2 regions of the Sphingomonas flavescens genome follow, and region 2 is predicted to be linked to the other one. Evidence: predicted binding sites of a transcription regulator. Region 2 holds the regulator's gene; the other holds the start of a gene.
The links. The regulator LexA, encoded in region 2, represses DNA repair genes until DNA is damaged. The targets are predictions, from matches to a motif close to GTTCCNCNCTTGTTCT.

Region 1 (9,735 bases), 1.1 Mb from region 2:
ACGACAAGACACTGATCAAGGGGGCGATCGACGGTATGCTTCAGGCGCTCGACCCGCACTCGTCTTACGTCGAGGCGAATGACTTCGATCAACTCAAGGCGACGACCGACGGCAATTATGGCGGGCTTGGCCTGACGGTCTCAATGGAAGATGGCGTCGTAAAGGTCATCGCGCCGACCGAGGACACACCCGCGTGGAAGGCCGGCATCAAGGCGGGCGACTACATCACCCACATCAACGGCGAGTTCCTCAACAACCTGACGCTCGACGAAGCGGTCGCCAAGATGAAAGGCAACCCTGGCACGCAGGTGAAGCTGACGATCATCCGCCCGGGCCGCGACAAGCCGCTCGATGTCTCTTTGACCCGCGAGCGGATCGAGCTTCATCCGGTGAAGTGGGAAATCAAGGACAACATCGGGTACATCAATATCAACACCTTCACCGGCAACGTCGCGGAAGCGACCAAGGCGGCGCTGGTCGGCATCGACAAGGCGACGGGCGGCAAGCCGCTTGGCTACGTCATCGATCTTCGTTCCAACCCCGGCGGTCTGCTCGACCAGGCGGTCGACGTCGCCGACGACTTCCTCGACAGCGGCGAGATCGTCTCGCAGCGTGGCCGGACGAAGGACGACATTGAGCGCTATTACGCGCGCCCCGGCGATCTTGCGCACGGCCTCCCTGTCGTGGTGCTGACGGACGCCGGTACGGCCTCGGCGTCGGAAATCGTTGCCGGTGCGCTGCAGGATCACCGACGGGCTCTGATCATGGGCGAGAAGAGCTTCGGCAAGGGATCGGTACAGACGGTCGTCCAGACTGGACCCGAGTCCGCGCTTCGGCTGACGACCGCGCGCTACTACACGCCCTCAGGCCGCTCGGTTCAGGCCGGCGGAATTGATCCGGACATTCCCGTGCCGCAGCTCAGCGACCCTGATTACAAGAGCCGCAAGGTCATCCGCGAATCCGACCTTCGCCGGCACCTGCTGGCGCAGTCCAAGGTCGACGACAAGCTGCTCGAGGCGGACGACACGCCCGATCCGCGCTTCATGATGACGGCGGCGGCGCTTGAGAAGCAGGGCATCAAGGATTTCCAGCTTCACTATGCGCTGAACACCATCAAGCGGTTGTCGTCGACGGCGAAGATCGCGCAGGCCGGCCCGGCCAAGGGCGCGCGCTAGGTCCGGCATGGCGAACGCTCTGGCCGCGAACCGCGGCACGGCAGGATTTGACCCGGCGACGCTGGCTCGTCTGATCGCGCTTCTGCTCCCGGTGGGTCTCCTCGGCGGTGCGTTGTTCTCGCAATATGTGGGCGGACTGCATCCGTGCGAGATGTGCTACTGGCAGCGCTGGCCGCACGGCGCCGCAATTCTGCTCGCGGCTCTCGCCTTCACGGCGCCGGTGAATTCGTCCCGATCCCACTTCTTCGTGCTCGCAGCAGCGCTCGCGATCGCAGTGTCGGGCGTCATTGGTGTTTATCATGCCGGCGTCGAGGCTAAGATTTTCGAGGGCATGACGACCTGCACCGCGTCCGGCCGGGGCCTGAGTGCCGCGGACCTGCTCAAGCAGATCAGCCGTGCGCCGATCGTCCGGTGTGACGAAGTGCAATTTCGTTTCCTTGGCATCTCGATGGCCGGCTGGAATGCCATCCTGTCGCTTGGTGGTGCCGCGACGATCCTCATCCTCAGCTTGCGGAGCCGCCGCGCGTGAACGGCGGCTGGAAGCCCGGCGAGCGCCAAGCCGATCGCGACTCGATGCTGCGCGTCGACCAGGCTGGTGAATATGGCGCGACGCGCATTTACGCGGGCCAGCTGGCTGTGCTCCGCCGCAACGCGCCGGAATCAAAGTTGATCGCGCGCATGGCCGCGCAGGAAGAACGCCACCTCAAGCGTTTCAATGACCTGATGGCGGAGCGCCGCGTTCGGCCAACGGCGCTGCAGCCGATTTGGAACGTGGCCGGCTTTGCGCTCGGCGCCGCGACGGCCTTGATGTCGGAGAAAGCAGCGCTCGCCTGCACCGATGCCGTGGAGACGGAAATCGACAAGCATTATGCGGCGCAGCTGCGTGAGCTTGGCGACGAAGATCCCGAACTTGCCAGCGACATCGCCGATTTCCAGGCCGAGGAGTTGGAGCATCGCGACGTTGCGCGGGAGAATGGCGCCGCTCAGGCGGTCGGCTACCCACTGCTGACTGCGGCGATCCGGGCTGGCTGCAAGGTGGCGATCGGGCTTTCCAAGCGAATTTAAGGAACTCCGGCAGGCCTCGGCCGCTGGAACGTTGAAAGGATTGAGATGATGAAAAGGCTGATGCTTGGCGCCGCTAGCGCTGCAACCGTCTTGGTCGGCATGACCGCATTTCCGACCGTTGCGACGGCACAGGCGGGCAACCGGTCGATCACCATCTATGGCAATGACCCGTGCCCGCGCGATGCCATCTGTATCCGCGCGCCGGAAAGCCAGCGTTACCGCCTGCCGCAATCGCAAAATCCGCAAGGCACGCCGCAGGAGCGCAATAGCTGGGCGAACAAATCGAAGTCGCTGATGACCGTCGGCGCGACGGGCGTCGGCAGCTGTTCGGCGGTTGGACCTGGCGGGCAGACCGGCTGCCTGATCCAGGAAATCAATCGGGCGAAGAAGGACAGCCGCGAGCAGTATCAGGCCGACCAAGCGCCGCAATAATCTAGCGCGGCACGGGTTGGCGGGAACGCGCAACCCCGCACGGCATTTGTCGTCCGTGACCGACGATCTGCCCGCCCAGACGAAGTTTCAATGGCTGGCGCGGTTCGGCTTTGTGATGCGCGGGCTTCTCTACATCGTCATCGCCTGGCTGGTGATCGTCAACGGACGCACCGAGGACCTCACAGGAGCGATGGCGTATTTGGGCCACGGCGCTGGACGCGGACTACTCGTGTTTCTTGCGGCCGGCATGGCGGGTTACGGCGCTTGGCGCCTGTGCGACGCCGCCTTCGGGATGGACAGCGGCCGGCACCACGGCAAAGCCTGGCGGAAGCGCATTGCCGCCGCTGGCAGCGGGACAATCTATCTTTACCTCGCCTGGAAGGCGTGTCGGTTCATGCTCGGCTACTATGCCGAAACAACCTCCGTCCATCAGAACGCGGCCACGGCGCTGCACCTTCCGGCCGGGGATATAGCCCTCGGAATTGCCGCTGCCGTTCTGGCCGGCGCGGGCGTCGTTCAATTTTACAAGGCAGCGAGCTGCTCATTCCTAGATGACCTGTCCGAAGCTGCCAGCGAGCCCTTCGCGCGCTGGGTCGGGCGCATCGGCTACACGGCGCGCGGCATTATCTTCCTTACGGTTGGCTGGCTGCTTGCCAAGGCTGCGCTGAGCCACCGCGCTGCCGACGCAGGCGGCCTTGAACAGGCGCTGGACGCGCTGCGCGGGCCGCTGCAGTTCCCCATCGCGGCCGGCCTAGCTTTCTTCGGCGCCTATTCGATCATCGAGGCGCGCTACCGCACCATCCACCATCCGCCGACCCAGCAGATCAAGCGAAAGGTGGCGGCGGCGGTCGACGCTTAGGGAACGATGGGCAGCATCACCGAGGTGGCCGTCGCGCCGCCGCGATAGACGGTCTGCGTCGCCTTTCGGTAGTCGCCCTGCCTCGCGTAGAAGATGTTTGGGACGAAGGTTTGCGGGTTGCGGTCGTAGACCGGGAACAAGCTCGACTGGATCTGCACCATGATCTTGTGACCCGGCAGGAACACGTGGTTCACATTGGGCAGACCCCAGCTGTAATGTTCGACCTTGTTTGCCCGCAGCGCGCGCGGCTTCGCGAAGCTGTCGACATAGCGGCCGCGGAAAATCTCGATCCCGATCGGCAGCTCGAAGCCGGACATGTCCTGCTTCGATCCCTGCGACGCGCCCTCCGGCGTTTCGTTGGGATAGACATCGATCAGCTTGACCACCCAGTCGCTGTCGGTGCCGCTCGTGGCCGCGTAAAGCTCGACTTGCGGAGCGCCCATGATGTGCACCGACTTGGTCAACGGTGCCGTCGTATAGCTGATGACGTCAGGGCGGTTGGTGACGAACCTCTGGTCCTGCACGAGCCATGACTTCCACTGCGCGCCGCCGATGGGCCGCGGCAAATAGGGCACAGGATTGGCGGGATCGGAGATGTAATCGTCGCGGCCCGCGACCGTTGGCCGTTCGAAGCCCGCAGTGCCGTTGCCCGTCAGGTACAGCGGCGTCTGCGTGCCCATCGGCCAGCGCGGGCTCGCCTGCCACTCGTTGATCCCGGTTGCGTAGGTTAGCGCGTTCGGCGTCTGCGGATCGGGGGCGCCCTTTAGATAATGGTCGAAGAAGGGCTTCACCCACTTCTGGCGCCACTCCAACGCGGTATCGCCGGTGAAGGTAATGTCGCCGAGATCATAGCCGTAATGGTTGGCGCCCGAGTGCCGCCACGGGCCGATCGCCAGGTGAAGCAGGCCGCTGCCCTCATATTTGGCCTTCAGTGCCTTGTAGACCGCCGGCCCGCCGTAGCTGTCTTCCTGATCCCACTGACCCACTTCGATCAGGGTCGGCACCGTCAGCGGCCGCGCGGCGAGCCACTTGTCGACCGCCTGACCCGACCAGAATTCGGTGTAGGCCGGGTTCTGGAACAGCTTCTGGACGAACGGATAATGTTCGATGCCGAGGTGGCGGGCGAGGTCGCCCATCGATCCGGCCTGCAGGTAATAGGAATAATCGTCGCCCGGCCCGCGCGCGATGCCCTTGCCCTCGGCCTTCGCCGTGCTCTGCGACACGGCGAAGTCCAGGCTGCCGGTGCGGAAAGCGCCGTTGTGGAACCAGTCATCGCCCATCCACCCGTCGACCATCGGGCTCTGCGGCACCGCCGCCTTTAGCGCTGGGTGCGGATTGATCTCCGACGCGAGCGTCAGGAACCCGAGATAGGAGGAACCGATCGTGCCGACCTTGCCGTTCGACTCCGGCACGTTCTTCACCAGCCAGTCGATCGCGTCATAGGCATCGGTGCTTTCGTCGATGCCGGTATTGTTGAGCGGTCCGACGATCGGGCGGTTCATCACGAACTGCCCTTCCGAATTGTGCAGTCCGCGAATGTCCTGCTGGACGATAATGTAGCCGTCGTTGACGAACTCCTTGTACATAATGGGTAGCGTGTCGACGACCGACTGGCTCGCGCTGCGGCTCATGCTTCCCTTCGCGTCGTAAGGCGTCCGCGAGAGCAGGATCGGACCGTTCTGCGTGCCCTTCTTCATGACGATGACGGTGTAGAGCTTGGTGCCGTCGCGCATCGGGACCATCGCGACGCGCTTCACGAAATCGGCTTCCGGCAGCATCGGTTCGTACTTGGCGACGACGTCCGGCGTCATCGGGGTGACGCGTGCAGGCGGCGGCGCGGCGGCCAGCGACAGCAAGGGGAGGATGGAGATGGCGAGGCGGAGGGCGGGCTTGCTCATGGCGACGTTGGTAGGACTGGCGCCGACCGCTCGCAAGCGCCGGTTCGGCGTATCGCTAAACACCTGTATGGACAGGAGAATATTTGGAACATATTGAGAACTCGTGGCTCAGTTGGATGTTCAGGCCAAGCTCGCGATTCTCGCCGATGCGGCAAAGTACGATGCTTCGTGCGCGTCGAGCGGCACGTCCAAGCGTGACAGCCGCGGCGGCAAAGGCATCGGCTCGACCGAGGGTATGGGCATTTGCCACGCCTATGCGCCCGACGGTCGCTGCATTTCGTTGCTCAAGATCCTGCTGACCAACAGTTGCATTTTTGACTGCGCCTATTGCATCAATCGCAAGAGCTCGAACGTCCGCCGCGCGCGCTTCACGGCGGAGGAAGTGGTTCGCCTGACGCTCGCTTTCTACAAGCGCAATTACATTGAGGGACTGTTTCTCTCTTCCGGCATCATCCGTTCGTCCAACTACACGATGGAACAGATCGTCGAGGTCGCGCGCAGCCTGCGCGAGGACCACGATTTCCGCGGCTACATCCATCTCAAGACGATCCCCGACGCGGACGCGGAACTGGTGCGGCAGGCGGGCATCCACGCCGACCGCGTATCGATCAATGTCGAATTGCCGACCGTTAGCGGTCTCACCAATCTCGCGCCGGAAAAGAATGCTGGGCAGATCGAAGGGGCGATGAGCGACATGAAGTCGTCGATCGTCGACGCGAGGGATGCGACCCGTAAATATCGCTCTGCGCCCAAGTTCGCGCCCGCGGGCCAGTCGACGCAGATGATTGTCGGCGCCGATGCCGCGAGCGACGCGGACATCGTCGGCAAGGCGAGCACGCTGTACGACCGCTTTGCGCTGCGCCGTGTTTATTATTCGGCCTTCTCGCCGATCCCCGACGCCAGCGCGGTGCTACCGCTGAAACGCCCGCCACTGATGCGCGAACACCGGCTCTACCAGTCGGACTGGCTAATGCGCTTTTACGGCTTTGCGCCGAAGGAGGTGCAAAGCGCGACCGATGAGCAGGGCATGCTCCCGCTCGACATCGATCCGAAGCTGGCTTGGGCACTGAAATATCGCGAAAGCTTCCCCGTCGACATCAACCGAGCGCCGAAGGAGATGCTGCTGCGTGTTCCGGGGCTCGGCACCAAGGCCGTCAGCCGAATCCTGCAATCGCGGCGCTGGCGGAAGCTGGCCCTCGACGACGTGGGCCGCCTGACCCTGTCGATCACCAAAGTCCGGCCGTTCATTGTCACCACCGATTGGCGGCCGACGGTGCTGGTCGACCGCCTGAATCTGAAGAGTCTCATCGCGCCGCGCGAGAAGCAGCTCGAACTCTTTGGCGCCTGAGCCGTTGCACGGCGCAAAGGAGCTAACAGCAATGGCCAAGGACATCTTTGAACGCTTGATCGCCGATCACAACAAGCATCGCCGACTCATCGAGCAGATCGAGCGGACGAGCGGTGATAGCGACGAGCGGCGCGCGCTATTCGAACAATATAAGACCGACGCGACCGCGCATGCCGCGACCGAAGAAGTCACGCTGTACAGCACCCTGATGGCTGAAGTGACGATGCGCGAATATGCGCAGCACGCGGCCGCCGATCACCACGACATCGCCGACGCGTTCAAGGAAGTCGAAGAGGCCGATCCCGCTTCGTCGGCCTGGCTCGCCAAATTCAAGAAGCTGAAAGACACCTATCTCGACCATCTGAAAGAGGAAGAAGAGACAATCTTTCCCGACGCGCTCAAGGATTTGGGGGAGGACAAGGCGGTCGAGCTCAAGGATGCGTTCAACGCGCTCAAGCCGGAAGAGATCGAGCGCGCGGAATCCGGCGCTGACGAGAAGATCGCCGACAAGATCGGCTGATGCCGCGCGAGGGGCCGATGATCGACGCGCACCGCGTCACCTTGTCGGCCCCTGACGATTTCGAAGGCTGGCGCGACGCCGCGCGCGATCTTGCCGACGCGGGCGTGCCTGCCAGTGCCGTCGTGTGGCGCGTCGAGGGCGATGACGGCGATCTGTTCGCGACTGAAAGTGCCACATCACCGGCGCCGAGTTTCGCGGTCCCGCGCGGCTTCGTCGATCTGGCCAGGGCGGTGGTCTGCCACTCGGATCCCGAGCGGTTCGCTTTGCTCTACACCTTACTGCTGCGGCTGAAATCTGACCGCCATGCGCTGGAGGATCAGGCCGATCCGCTGGTCCGGCGCCTGCAGGACCTCGCCAAGTCGGTGCGGCGTGATGTGCACAAGATGCACGCCTTCGTCCGCTTCCGCGAGATCGATGACCGCTTCGTCGCCTTCTTCGAGCCCGAGCATCACATCGTCCGGCGCGCCGCCAGCTTCTTCGTCAACCGCTTCACCAGCATGCGCTGGTCTCTCCTGACTCCCGAGCTGTCGATCCATTGGGACGGGCAGAAGCTGACCGAAGGACCGGGGGCGACACGCGCCGACGCGCCGTCGGGCGATCCGCTCGAGGAGACCTGGCGCACCTATTACGCTTCTATCTTTAACCCCGCGCGGCTGAAGGTCGGCGCAATGTTTAAGGAGATGCCCAAGAAATATTGGCGCAACATGCCGGAGACCTCGCTCGTTGCCCCCCTTATCGCCGGTGCGCGCAATCGGGAGCTTGAGATGATCGCCAAGTCCGCTGGAGAACCTGCCGTAGCGAAGGAAGGCCTTGCGCATGCGCTCGAAGCCGAGCGCGCGATCGAGCCAGGCGGCAACCTGCGGGCGTCATGGGAAGCGCTGCTAAAGGATGCGCGGAAGTGCACGCGCTGCGATTTGTACAAATGCGGCACCCAGACCGTGTTCGGCGAGGGCCCGCTCAACCCGCGCATCATGTTCGTCGGTGAACAGCCTGGCGATCAGGAAGACCTCGCCGGCCGCCCCTTCGTCGGACCCGCCGGCCAGTTATTCGATGCGGCACTGGAAAAGGCAGGCATCGACCGTACCGAGACCTACGTGACCAATGCCGTAAAGCATTTCAAGTTCGTTCAGCGCGGCAAGAAGCGCATCCACAGCAAGCCCGGCGCTGGCGAGATCGAGGCCTGTCGCTGGTGGATCAGCAATGAGCGCGAGCTAATCCGCCCGCCCGTCACCGTCGCCCTTGGCGCAACCGCCGCGCACAGCCTGTTCGGCAAGACGATGGCGATCGGCAAAAACCGCGGTTCCCCATTGCAGCTTTCGGACGGCAGCGAATGCTGGATCACCGTTCACCCCAGCTTCCTGCTCCGCATCCCCGAAGAAGATCGCCGGCAGGAGGAACGCGCCCTCTTCGTGCGCGACCTCAAGCGGATTCGCGAGCGGGCCGAGGAACTGGCCGCCTAGAAGCGGTAGCCGATGCTTGCTTTCACCGTCCGCGGCGCACCCGGGGCGATATTGTTGTCGCCGTTCGCCGTCGGGAAATAATGCGCGCCGAGCAGGTTCTCGACGTTCACCTGCGCTTCGATCCCGCCCGGCAGCGCGTAATAAAGCGCGCCATCGACGCGGGTATAGCCCGGCAGCTTCACCGCATTGCTGATCGAAGCATAGGATTTGGACCTCGCGATCACGCCCAGGCCGGCACCAATGATCTTGGTGAAATCGTAGCGATTCCACAGCGAGAAGCTGTGACGCGGCACAAGCGGGACATGGCGCCCCGCGGGGGCGGTCGTGGTCGTCTTCGTGATCTCCGCTTTCTGGTAGGAATAGCCGCCGGAAACGAGCCAGCGGCTGGTCACGCTGCGTTCCAGTCCAAGCTCTATCCCGCGGCTACGCTGCGCACCGGTCAGCACGGTCAGGCTGGGATTGGCGGGATCGGTAGCGCGCGTATTGGTGCGATCCAGCCGGTAGATCGCGGCTGTCGCCAGCAGCCCGCCGGGAAGCTGCAGCTTGCCACCCACCTCGTAATTATCGAACCGCTCCGGCTTCAAACCTTCGGTTACCGAAGTTAGCCCGCTGAACTGATCACCGGACTGCGGCAGGTAGGAGCGGCTATAGCTCGCGTAGAGCGAGAGATTGTCGGTTGGCTTCAGGACAAATCCCAGCCGCGGCGACCAGAGGTGATCACGGCGCCCGAAACGCCCGCCGCCGACGGCGCGCAGGTCGTCTACGTCGACTTTGAAGCTGTCGAAGCGCAGTCCCGCGACGATTTCCAGCCAACTGGCCGGACGGATCTGATCTTGGACGTACAGCGCCGCGACGTTGGCGTGGACGCGGTTGTCGGCATCGCTCACCGCCGGTACGAAAGTCACGTTCGCATCGACGGTCGGATTGGTGATCGGAACGCTGTTCGTGCCCGCTGCGAAGACCGCCGTCTTGCGCAGG
Region 2 (9,735 bases):
CATCGGCCTCGAGCAGGCCCTGAACGAGCGAAGGCACGCGTTCGGCATCGACGCCGAACGGGCTGGCTTCGCAGACGAGAGTCACGGCGCCGGCTTCGATGCTGTACGGCGGCGTGACGCGGACCGAGATGCGCGGCTGGATGCCGACGCGTTCGGCGGCACGGATCGCGCGTTCGGCTTCGCCTTCACTCTCCACGCTTATCGTTGCACCGGCGATGACCGCCGCCTCAAGCTCCTCGGACAGCTTACCGGGACCGGCGAAGTTGATCGGGATACCTGCTAACTTCGCATCCTGAAGGCGGCGCAATTCGCCCTTTGAGACGATGCGGAAACCGTCGACGTATCTGCCAAGGAACTCGAGCAATGGCTCGTAAGGGTTTGCCGTTACTGAATAATGGAGAGCGATGCCATCGGCCATCGCGCCCTTGAAACGGGCGACTTGCGCGCCGACGATATTGTTGTCGTAGACGAACAGCGGGGTGCCGCCAGCCTCTTCGATCAGCTCGTCCGCGGCGATGCCGCCGATCATCAATTGGCCGTCGTCGCGGGCTTCGAAATAGGGCGGGATCGGTCCGACTGGCTTCAACTGCGATCCCCCTCCCCGTGAACCGCCTTACTCGGCGGCGATCGCCTCATATTCCTGAGCGGCCAGATATTTCTCCGCGTCGAGGGCGGCCATGCAGCCGGTGCCGGCGGCGGTGACCGCCTGGCGGTAAATCTTGTCCATGACGTCGCCGCAGGCGAACACCCCGTCGACGCTGGTGCGCGTGGTGCCCGGTTCGACGAGAATATAGCCATCGTCGTCCAGCTTGAGCTGGCCGTTGAAGAGTTCGGTCGCGGGCTGGTGGCCGATGGCGACGAATGCGCCTTCGCAGTCGACACGGCTGACTTCGCCCGTCCGTTTGTTGCGGATGTCGAGGCCGACCAGCGCTTCCGGCTGCCCCCCGCCGACGAATTCGACGACTTCGCTGTCCCAGATGATGTTGATGTTCGGGTGCGCGAACAGGCGGTCCTGCAGGATCTTCTCGGCGCGCAGCGAATCGCGCCGGTGAATGAGTGTGACGTCGTGGCTGTGATTGGTGAGGTAGAGCGCTTCCTCGACCGCGGTATTGCCACCGCCGATCACCGCCACCTTCTTGCCGCGGTAGAAGAAGCCGTCGCAGGTGGCGCAGGCTGAGGCGCCCCTGCCCTTCATATGCTCCTCCGACGGCAGGCCGAGCCACTTGGCCTGGGCACCGGTGGAGATGATCAGGCTGTCGGCGAAGAATTGCGCGCCGCTGTCCCCGGTCAGCCGGAACGGGCGGCGGGACAGGTCGACTGCGCTGATGTGATCCCAAACAACCTTGGTGCCGACATGCTCGGCCTGCGCCTGCATTTCTTCCATCAGCCACGGGCCCTGGATGACCTCGCGGAAGCCAGGATAATTTTCCACGTCCGTCGTGGTCGTGAGCTGGCCGCCCGGTTGAATCCCCTGGATCACCACGGGGCCGAGGCCTGCACGCGCCGCGTAAATCGCCGCGGTGAGGCCGGCCGGCCCGGAGCCGAGCACGGCCACCCGCGTAGAAATGCTGTTCGTCATCGAACAACATCTAAGCGGCGTGACGCCACGCCGCAATGCTGGTTACCCGCAGTTAAACGGCGCGGCGGCCGGTAACGAAGTTCCAGATCACGACGATAACGGCGATGACCAGCAGCAGGTGGATGAGGCCGCCGCCGACGTGGACAACGAACGCGCCCAATACCCACAGGATGAAAAGAATGATGGCGATGGTCAGGAGCATCGGACAGCCTCGCGTTGGTGAAGGACGTGAACGTAACCAACGCGCACAAAGGGCGTTCCGTTAACTGATGTCCATCAAACGAGGCGCGATTGCTCCACCGCAGCGCCGATGAACCCGGCAAAGAGCGGGTGCGGCTCGAACGGGCGGCTCTTTAATTCGGGGTGAAACTGGACGCCGATGAACCAGGGGTGGTCGGGCCGCTCGACGATCTCCGGCAGCGCGCCGTCGGGCGACATGCCGGAAAAGATCAGGCCGCCATTCTCCAGCGCCTCGCGATAGTGGACGTTGACCTCATAGCGGTGGCGGTGCCGCTCGCTGATCGTGTCGGTGCCGTAGATCGAGCGGACGACGCTGTTGCCGTCCAGCTTTGCGGGATAGGCTCCGAGACGCATCGTGCCGCCGAGGTCGCCGCCAGCGGCGCGCTTTTGCAGCCCCTCCTCGCTCATCCACTCGGTGATCATGCCGACCACGGGTTCCGAGGTCTCGCCAAACTCGGTCGTCGACGCTTCGGCGATGCCGGCGACGTTCCGTGCTCCCTCGATGCAGGCCATCTGCATGCCGAGGCAAATCCCGAAGAAGGGAATTTCGCGCTCGCGAGCGAACTTCACGGATGCGATCTTGCCCTCGCTGCCGCGTTCGCCGAAACCGCCGGGAACGAGGATGCCGTGCAGCGGCTCGAGCTCGGCCGCGATCTCGGCGTCGGGATGCTCGAAGAGTTCGGCGTCGAGCCACTGGATGTTGACCTTCGCGCGATTGGCGATGCCCCCGTGGACCAGGGCTTCCCGGAGGCTTTTGTAGGCGTCGGGTAGCCCGACATATTTGCCGACGACGCCGATCGTGACCTCGCTGTCCGGGTGGTCGATGGCGTCCATGACGGCGTTCCAGCGAGTCATGTCTGGCGGCGGCGCATCCTCGATTCCGAATGCGTAAAGGACTTCGTCGTCCAGGCCTGCCCGATGATATTGCAGCGGCACGTCGTAGATGTTGCGCGCGTCGAGCGCGGGGATGACCGCCGACTTCCGGACGTTGCAGAAGAGCGCGATCTTCTCGCGGTCGCTGTCGGGCAGCGGACGGTCGCAGCGGCAAAGCAGCACTTCCGGTTGAACGCCGAGGCTGGCGATCTCGCGGACGGACTGCTGGGTCGGCTTGGTCTTCAGCTCACCCGCGGCGGCGATCCACGGCACGAGCGTGGTGTGCACGCTGACCGAATTGCCGCGGCCGAGATCGTTGCGGAGCTGCCGGATCGATTCGATGAACGGCAGGCTTTCGATGTCACCGACGGTGCCGCCGATCTCACAGATGACGAAGTCGAGGCCGTCGGTGTCGGCGAGCGCGAATTCCTTGATCGCGTTGGTTACGTGCGGAATGACCTGGACGGTCGCGCCGAGATAATCGCCGCGCCGCTCCTTCGCGATAATGTCGCGGTAGATGCGGCCGGTGGTGATGTTGTCCGATTGGCGCGCCGATACGCCGGTGTACCGCTCGTAATGGCCGAGATCGAGATCGGTCTCGGCGCCGTCGTCGGTAACGAAGACCTCCCCATGCTGATACGGGGACATCGTCCCCGGATCTACGTTGAGATAGGGGTCGAACTTTCGAATGCGGACCTTGTATCCACGCGCCTGGAGAAGCGCCCCGAGGGACGCCGAAAGCAAGCCTTTTCCAAGCGAGGAAACCACGCCGCCGGTGACAAAAATGAACCGCGCCATGGGTGTCGGGGCTTAGGGGGTGTTGGCGCGGCGACGCAACCCGCCGCGTGAAATAAATTCGTGGAAAGCGTCGCTTATTGGGCGAGTGGGACCGCTGGCGCGGATTGGTTCTGCGTCGCTGGCGCGGTCGGCGTCGGCTGCACGGGCCGCGTATCCTGGACCGGCGCGGTCTTGCCGGCGAGCGAGGTATCGATCTTCGCCGGTTCCCGCGATGCGCCGGCGATCGCCGCCATCACGATCGACAGGACGATGAATGCGCCGCCAAGAACGGCGGTTGAGCGGGTCAGAAAGTCCGCCGCACCGCGCGCCGTCATGAAGCCTGAGGAACTGCCACCCACGCCGAGGCCGCCACCTTCCGAGCGTTGCATCAGGATGACGGCAACGAGCGACGCAGCAATGAGCGATTGAACGATCAGCAGGAAGGCGAACATTTAAGACCTTTGACGAATGAGGTGCGGAAGCAAGTAGCGGCCACCGCACCCGCTTTCAACCGGACTACTGACCCTGCGGCGCGGTTGCCGATCCTTTGACTAGCGTTTCGAGCTGCGCGGATGAATAGCCGACCGTCACCGAACCGTCGGCATTTCCCCGAACGCCGCTGGTCGGGAAAGCCAGCTTCTGCCCCGACTTTAGAGCGATCACGACTTTATCGTCAGCAACCGAATCGATCGTGCCAACCGTAGTGCCGCCGATTCCTTTGACAGTCGCGCCGGCGACCACCGCGGCATTCGCCGACGCTGCCGTCGCTTCAATCTGGGCGTCGAGCTGCGCCTGCGTCATCCCGAACAATAGCTTGCCGCCCTCCGCCCTGAAGCTAGACTTTGGCAGGAGTGCCTCGTGCTTGCTCGTCTTCACCTGAAGGTTGTCGCCCTGAATGGCTGTGACTGTGCCGACCGGTGCGCCCGCACTGTCCACGACCTGCATGCCGACACTCTGCGCGGCGACCGGCATGGCCAAAGCGAGACCCAAAAGACCAACGACGAAATTGTTCCTCACCATCTTGAACCCTACCTTTCGTTAGGGGCCTTAGATAGCATGCGCCTGCTGTTTGTGAACTGAACGGTTGAAATTTACAGTCCTGCCGCTGCGACGATGGGGAGAAAATCCGCGGCTTTGAGACTTGCCCCACCGACGAGCGCCCCGTCCACGTTCTCAATGCGGAAAATCTCGGCGGCGTTGGAGGCCTTAACCGATCCGCCGTAGAGAATGCGGAGCTGGATGCCTGCGGCCCCAAAACGCTCCTGAAGCTTGCCGCGGATGGCGGCATGCATCTCGGCAATCTCGGCAATGCTCGGGATCTTGCCGGTGCCGATAGCCCAGATCGGTTCGTACGCGATGGCGAGCTCGGCACCGCCGGCGAGTGCTGGCGGAAGCGATCCCTCGAGCTGGGTGAGTACCGTTTCCACCGCGGTGCCGCCTTCTCGAACGTCGAGGCTTTCGCCGCAGCAGAGGATGACGTCGAGGCCAATCCCAAGCGCGGCCTCGGCCTTCGCTCGCACCTCGTCATCGCTCTCCCGCTGCGCATCCCGCCGCTCGCTGTGCCCGACGATGGTCAGCCTAGCTCCGGAGTCCTCCAGCATTTGCGCGGAGGTGCAGCCGGTGTGGGCGCCTTTTTCGGCATGGTGAACGTCCTGACCGCCGATTGCGAAGCCCGGCACCGCCTCCACCGCGCGATGGATTAGGATCGAGGGAAGGCAGAGCGCAACGTCGACGCTCGGATACTGACGAGATCCTTCGGCGATGGCGCGGATTTCCGCGACGTCCGACGAGACGCCGTGCATCTTCCAGTTGCCGGCCACGAGCTTCTTCACCATGCGCAAACTCCCCTGCTCGCCGGTCCCGTAGCGGCGCCGCTTGATGCGTGCCACCCCCGCCCCTAAAGCACCCCCAACCTCCACTTCGCACCGGATACCGATGCTCTCCTTCTTCCGCCGTCTTTCCAAATCCAAAATCGGCACCGGCATCATGGCGCTGATCCTGATTGCCATCCTGGCCGGGTTCGCAATCGCCGACATTTCCAACTTTGGATCAGGCAAGATCGGTCTGGGTGGAAGCACAGGTGCGCTGGCCAGCGTCGGCAACCAGGACGTGACCGAGCGCGAAGCCAGCGAGGCGATGCAGCGCCGGCTTCAGGAAGCGCGGCAGCAGCGGCCCGAAGCGGATTACAACAGCGTCATCAGCGACCTTCCGGCGGTCATCAACGCGTTGATCGACCAGAGCACAATGCTGGCATTCGCCGACAAATATGGCTTCCCGCTCTCCAAGCGGCTGGTCGATGCGGAGATCGCGCAATTGCCCAACACCAAAGGCCTGGACGGCAAGTTCAGCGAACAGGCTTATCAGCAGTTCCTGGCGCAGCAGCGTCTGACCGACCCGCAAGTCCGCCGCATCTTGTCCGGGGGTTTGTTGCAGCGGCTGATGCTGACGCCGATCGCGACCAACGCTCGCGTGCCGGTCGGCATGGCGACGCCATACGCGTCCCTGCTGCTCGAGGCGCGCGAAGGTGAAGCCGCCATTGTCCCGACCGAACTGTTCAAGGCCGGACTGAAGCCAACGGACGCGCAGATCCAGCAGTTCTACGGGGCCAATCGAAATCGCTACACAGTGCCGGAGCAACGAGCGCTGCGCATCGCTCGGATCGGCGCGGAGCAGGTCGCCGGCGTTGTGCCGAGCGACAAGGAAATCACCGATTATTACAATGCGAACAAGACGGCCTATGCGCCCAGTGACACGCGGTCGCTAACGCAAGTCGTGGTGCCCGACCAGCCGACGGCCAACGCCATCGCCCAGCGGGTCAAGGGCGGTCAGACCTTGTCTGCGGCCGCCGCCCCGGCAGGCGCCCACGCTGCCCTCACCACGCTGACAGATCAAAGCCGCGCGGCCTACTCCAGCGTGGCTGGAGACAAGACCGCCAATGCTGTTTTTGCGGCTGCCAACGGCGCGTTGGTCGGGCCCATCCAGTCCGACTTCGGATGGGTGATCGTGAAGATCGATGCAGTGAAAGCCGGTGGCGGCAAAACGATCGAGCAGGCCCGCGCGGAAATTGCGACAAAGTTGACCGCGGACAAACGGAAGAGCGCGATCGAGGATCTGGTCGACAAGGTCCAGACCGCACTGGACGATGGCAGCAACTTTGCCGAGGCGGTCGCGGCAGCCAAGCTGCCCGTGACGACGACGCCGCTGATCACGAGCGCCGGTACATCACGCGTCGACGCGGCTTACAAGGCTCCTGCAGAGCTTGCGCCGGTGATCAAGACCGGGTTTGAGATCGCACCCAACGACCCGCCCGAAATCGTCGCGCTGGGCGGCGACGCCGGTTACGCGGTGGTCTCCCCCGGCCAGGTTCTGCCGGCAGCCCCGGCACCCCTGACGAGCATTCGCGACCGGGTCGCGACCGACTGGATCGTCGACCAGGCAAACAGAAAAGCTGAAGCCGTCGCCAAGCAGATTGCCGACAGGGCCAGTGCCGGCGCCCCCATTGCCGATGCGGTCAAGGCCGCCGGCGTCACGCTGCCGCCTTCGCGCCCCATCGCTGCCCGGCGCATCGAAATCTCCGATCAGCGCGGCAACGTGCCCCCGGCTTTGCGGGCGTTGTTCACAACCGCAACCGGTAAGGCACGAATGTTAGCCAATCCCGCAGGGGGCGGATATTTCATCGTTAAAACCAATAAGATCACGCCGGGCAATGCGCTCAGTGCGCCGCAGCTAATCACCCAGGTTCAAAGCCAGTTGAGCGAAGCGACGGCGCAAGATTATGCGGAACAATTCACCGCCGCACTACGCAAGGAAATGGGCGCAAAGCGTAATGAAAGCGCGATTGCTGCCTTCCGGACCCGTCTTCTCACCAGCGGGAATTAACGGGCAAAGCTTGACCACAGTATCTTTGTTTCCTAAAAGTTCCCCGTTCGTTCCTGAAGGGGTTCACGGCCATGCTCACCGCCAAGCAGCGCGAATTGCTGTTGTTCATCGATGACCGCCTCAAGGATAAGGGGATCAGTCCCAGTTTCGATGAAATGCGCGAGGCTTTGGACCTGAAGTCCAAGTCGGGTGTGCACCGGTTGATCTCGGCGCTGGAGGAACGCGGCTTCATACGCCGACTGCCCAATCGGGCGCGCGCGCTTGAGGTGGTGAAGCTACCTGAAGCAAGGCCATCGGCCACGGTGACACCAATCCGCCCGGTGACCACGGCGCCTGCCAACGACACACTTGAAATTCCGATGCACGGCAAGATTGCCGCGGGCACACCGATCGAGGCGCTGCAGGGCACGGAAAGTTTTGCGGTTCCGGCGGCTTTGCTCGGCACGGGCGAGCATTACGCGCTGGAGGTTTCCGGTGATTCGATGGTCGACGAGGGCATCCTCGATGGCGACTTCGCGTTGATCCGCAAGGTCGATGTCGCGCATGACGGCGAGATTGTCGTGGCATTGATCGATGAGGAAGAAGCCACGCTCAAGACTTTCCGCCGCGAGGGCAGCATGATCCGTCTCGACCCGGCGAACCGCAATTACGAGCCTCAGCGCTACGATCCGCGGCGGGTGCGGATCCAGGGCCGACTTGCCGGTCTGATCCGCCGTTACTGAGGTGAGCGGGCCGCGGATCGATTATGTCGAATTGCCAAGCGCGACGGCGCATGAGCTCACGTGGGCTTTCTATGCAAAAGCGTTTGGCTGGACGTTCACGAAATACGGACCAGATTACGCTGCAACGACAAACGGCATCACGGACCTCGGTCTACAGGGCGACCGGAGCGAAGCGCTTTCGGCTCCATTGCCCGTCATTCGGGTCGACGACCTCGATGCGGCATTCAATCAGGTAGCCGGTGCGGGCGGCGTGATTGCCAAGCCCATCTTTGCGTTCCCGGGTGGCAGGAGGTTTCACTTCATTGATCCGTCCGGGAGCGAACTCGCGGTCTGGAGTGCGACGTAGAGCTTAACTTTGGGCGTGAAGCCCATGGATGATTGCCCACGCGCTCCGAGACAGTCGCTATGCGGGGCACATCGGCGAGCGTGATCGCGAGTCCTCCGGTCTGCTTGAGGCTGGCCGCGTCAAGCTTCAACCAGCGGGGCACGCAAGCTTTCGGCAAACGTCGATCCGAGATGACAATGTCCGCAGACGCGCAGGCCTGTGTAATCGCGGACCAATCGATCCGGGTTGCCGAGCGCGTGGCAAGCAGGTGCCACGCCGATCCGTTTCTATGGATGGTCGTCAGGCAAGCGTCGTAGGTGCAATCACTGGTCGACTGTGCATCAATGGCGGAGGGATCGCCGTCGTATCCTGACGCTTCGGCGAGCAAACTGCGGATGTAGTCGCCGGCACGGTCACGCAGAATGTAAACTTCTCCAGCGTCAGCAATGGCGAGGTGACGTCCATCGCCCGTGATCAGGAGGTCGGGCGCGGGGGCGGCGAGCGCGCCGGCGGCCCCGACGGCAATGGGGAGGAGCCCCAGGCGACGAGCCCGCGTCGTCCATAGGCAAATCCACAACCCGCCGGCGGCAAGCAGTGCGTAGGACCAGCCCGGCATCGACGGCATCATCGCAATCGCACCTCGCGCGGATCCGACGACATGCGCCAGGGCGAGCAGTGTTTTGATCGCCAGACCGCAAAGGAACCACAACGGCCGACCTAGCCCAATCCCGTCGAGGATAAGCGCTCCTGCCTCCAATGGCATCACGAGGAAGGTCGTCAGTGGAATGGCAAGGATATTGGCGGCGACCCCGTAGAGACCTGCCCGGTGAAAATGGAAAAGCGCAATCGGAATTAAGGCACATTCGACGGCGACCCCGGTCGCAATGACTCCCAGCAGGCTGCGTCCGATGCGCTGCAATAGCCCCTCTTCCCGCCGTTCCAGTAACCACCGCGCCCACGGAGCGGAATGAAAGGCGACGATGGCGGTCACCGCCGCAAAACTCATCTGGAAGCTCGGGCCAGCCAGCGCTTCAGGGCGAAAGATCAGTACCACGAGCGCACCGGTGGCAATCAGCCGGATGCTGATCGCCTCACGGCCAAGCGCTATCCCGGCAAGCACGAGCAACGCGGCGACACAGCTTCGGACGGTCGGCACCTGGGCGCCAGTGAGAAGGGTATAGCCAATCCCTGCCATTGCCCCCGCCGCGGCCGCCACCAGCACCAAGTTAAATCGGAGCGCCAGCCATTCACTCAGTGCAAGTAACTTGAGGGTTAGGAACATGGCGAAGGCGACAACCGCCGCGATGTGCAAGCCGCTAACCGACAAAAGATGCGTGAGG

Region 1: a site for LexA is predicted at 5,515-5,530, ahead of QU596_RS07650 (putative DNA modification/repair radical SAM protein). Genes of this name have one in related genera too.

The regions. Positions count from the first base shown of each region.
Region 1 is NZ_CP133016.1:1,484,130-1,493,864, reverse strand. It holds gene QU596_RS07680 (S41 family peptidase) at 1-1,175, shown strand, start outside; gene QU596_RS07675 (disulfide bond formation protein B) at 1,183-1,704, shown strand; gene QU596_RS07670 (demethoxyubiquinone hydroxylase family protein) at 1,749-2,240, shown strand; gene QU596_RS07665 (hypothetical protein) at 2,286-2,672, shown strand; gene QU596_RS07660 (DUF1206 domain-containing protein) at 2,728-3,531, shown strand; gene QU596_RS07655 (CocE/NonD family hydrolase) at 3,528-5,429, opposite strand; gene QU596_RS07650 (putative DNA modification/repair radical SAM protein) at 5,533-6,777, shown strand; gene QU596_RS07645 (hemerythrin domain-containing protein) at 6,809-7,297, shown strand; gene QU596_RS07640 (UdgX family uracil-DNA binding protein) at 7,297-8,757, shown strand; gene QU596_RS07635 (TonB-dependent receptor) at 8,754-9,735, opposite strand, start outside.
Region 2 is NZ_CP133016.1:342,349-352,083, reverse strand. It holds gene QU596_RS01835 (type III PLP-dependent enzyme domain-containing protein) at 1-586, opposite strand, end outside; gene trxB (thioredoxin-disulfide reductase) at 614-1,579, opposite strand; gene QU596_RS01825 (lmo0937 family membrane protein) at 1,632-1,781, opposite strand; gene QU596_RS01820 (CTP synthase) at 1,856-3,490, opposite strand; gene secG (preprotein translocase subunit SecG) at 3,565-3,921, opposite strand; gene QU596_RS01810 (ribosome maturation factor RimM) at 3,986-4,489, opposite strand; gene tpiA (triose-phosphate isomerase) at 4,561-5,304, opposite strand; gene QU596_RS01800 (peptidylprolyl isomerase) at 5,405-7,348, shown strand; gene lexA (transcriptional repressor LexA) at 7,420-8,070, shown strand; gene QU596_RS01790 (VOC family protein) at 8,072-8,416, shown strand; gene QU596_RS01785 (ComEC/Rec2 family competence protein) at 8,370-9,735, opposite strand, start outside.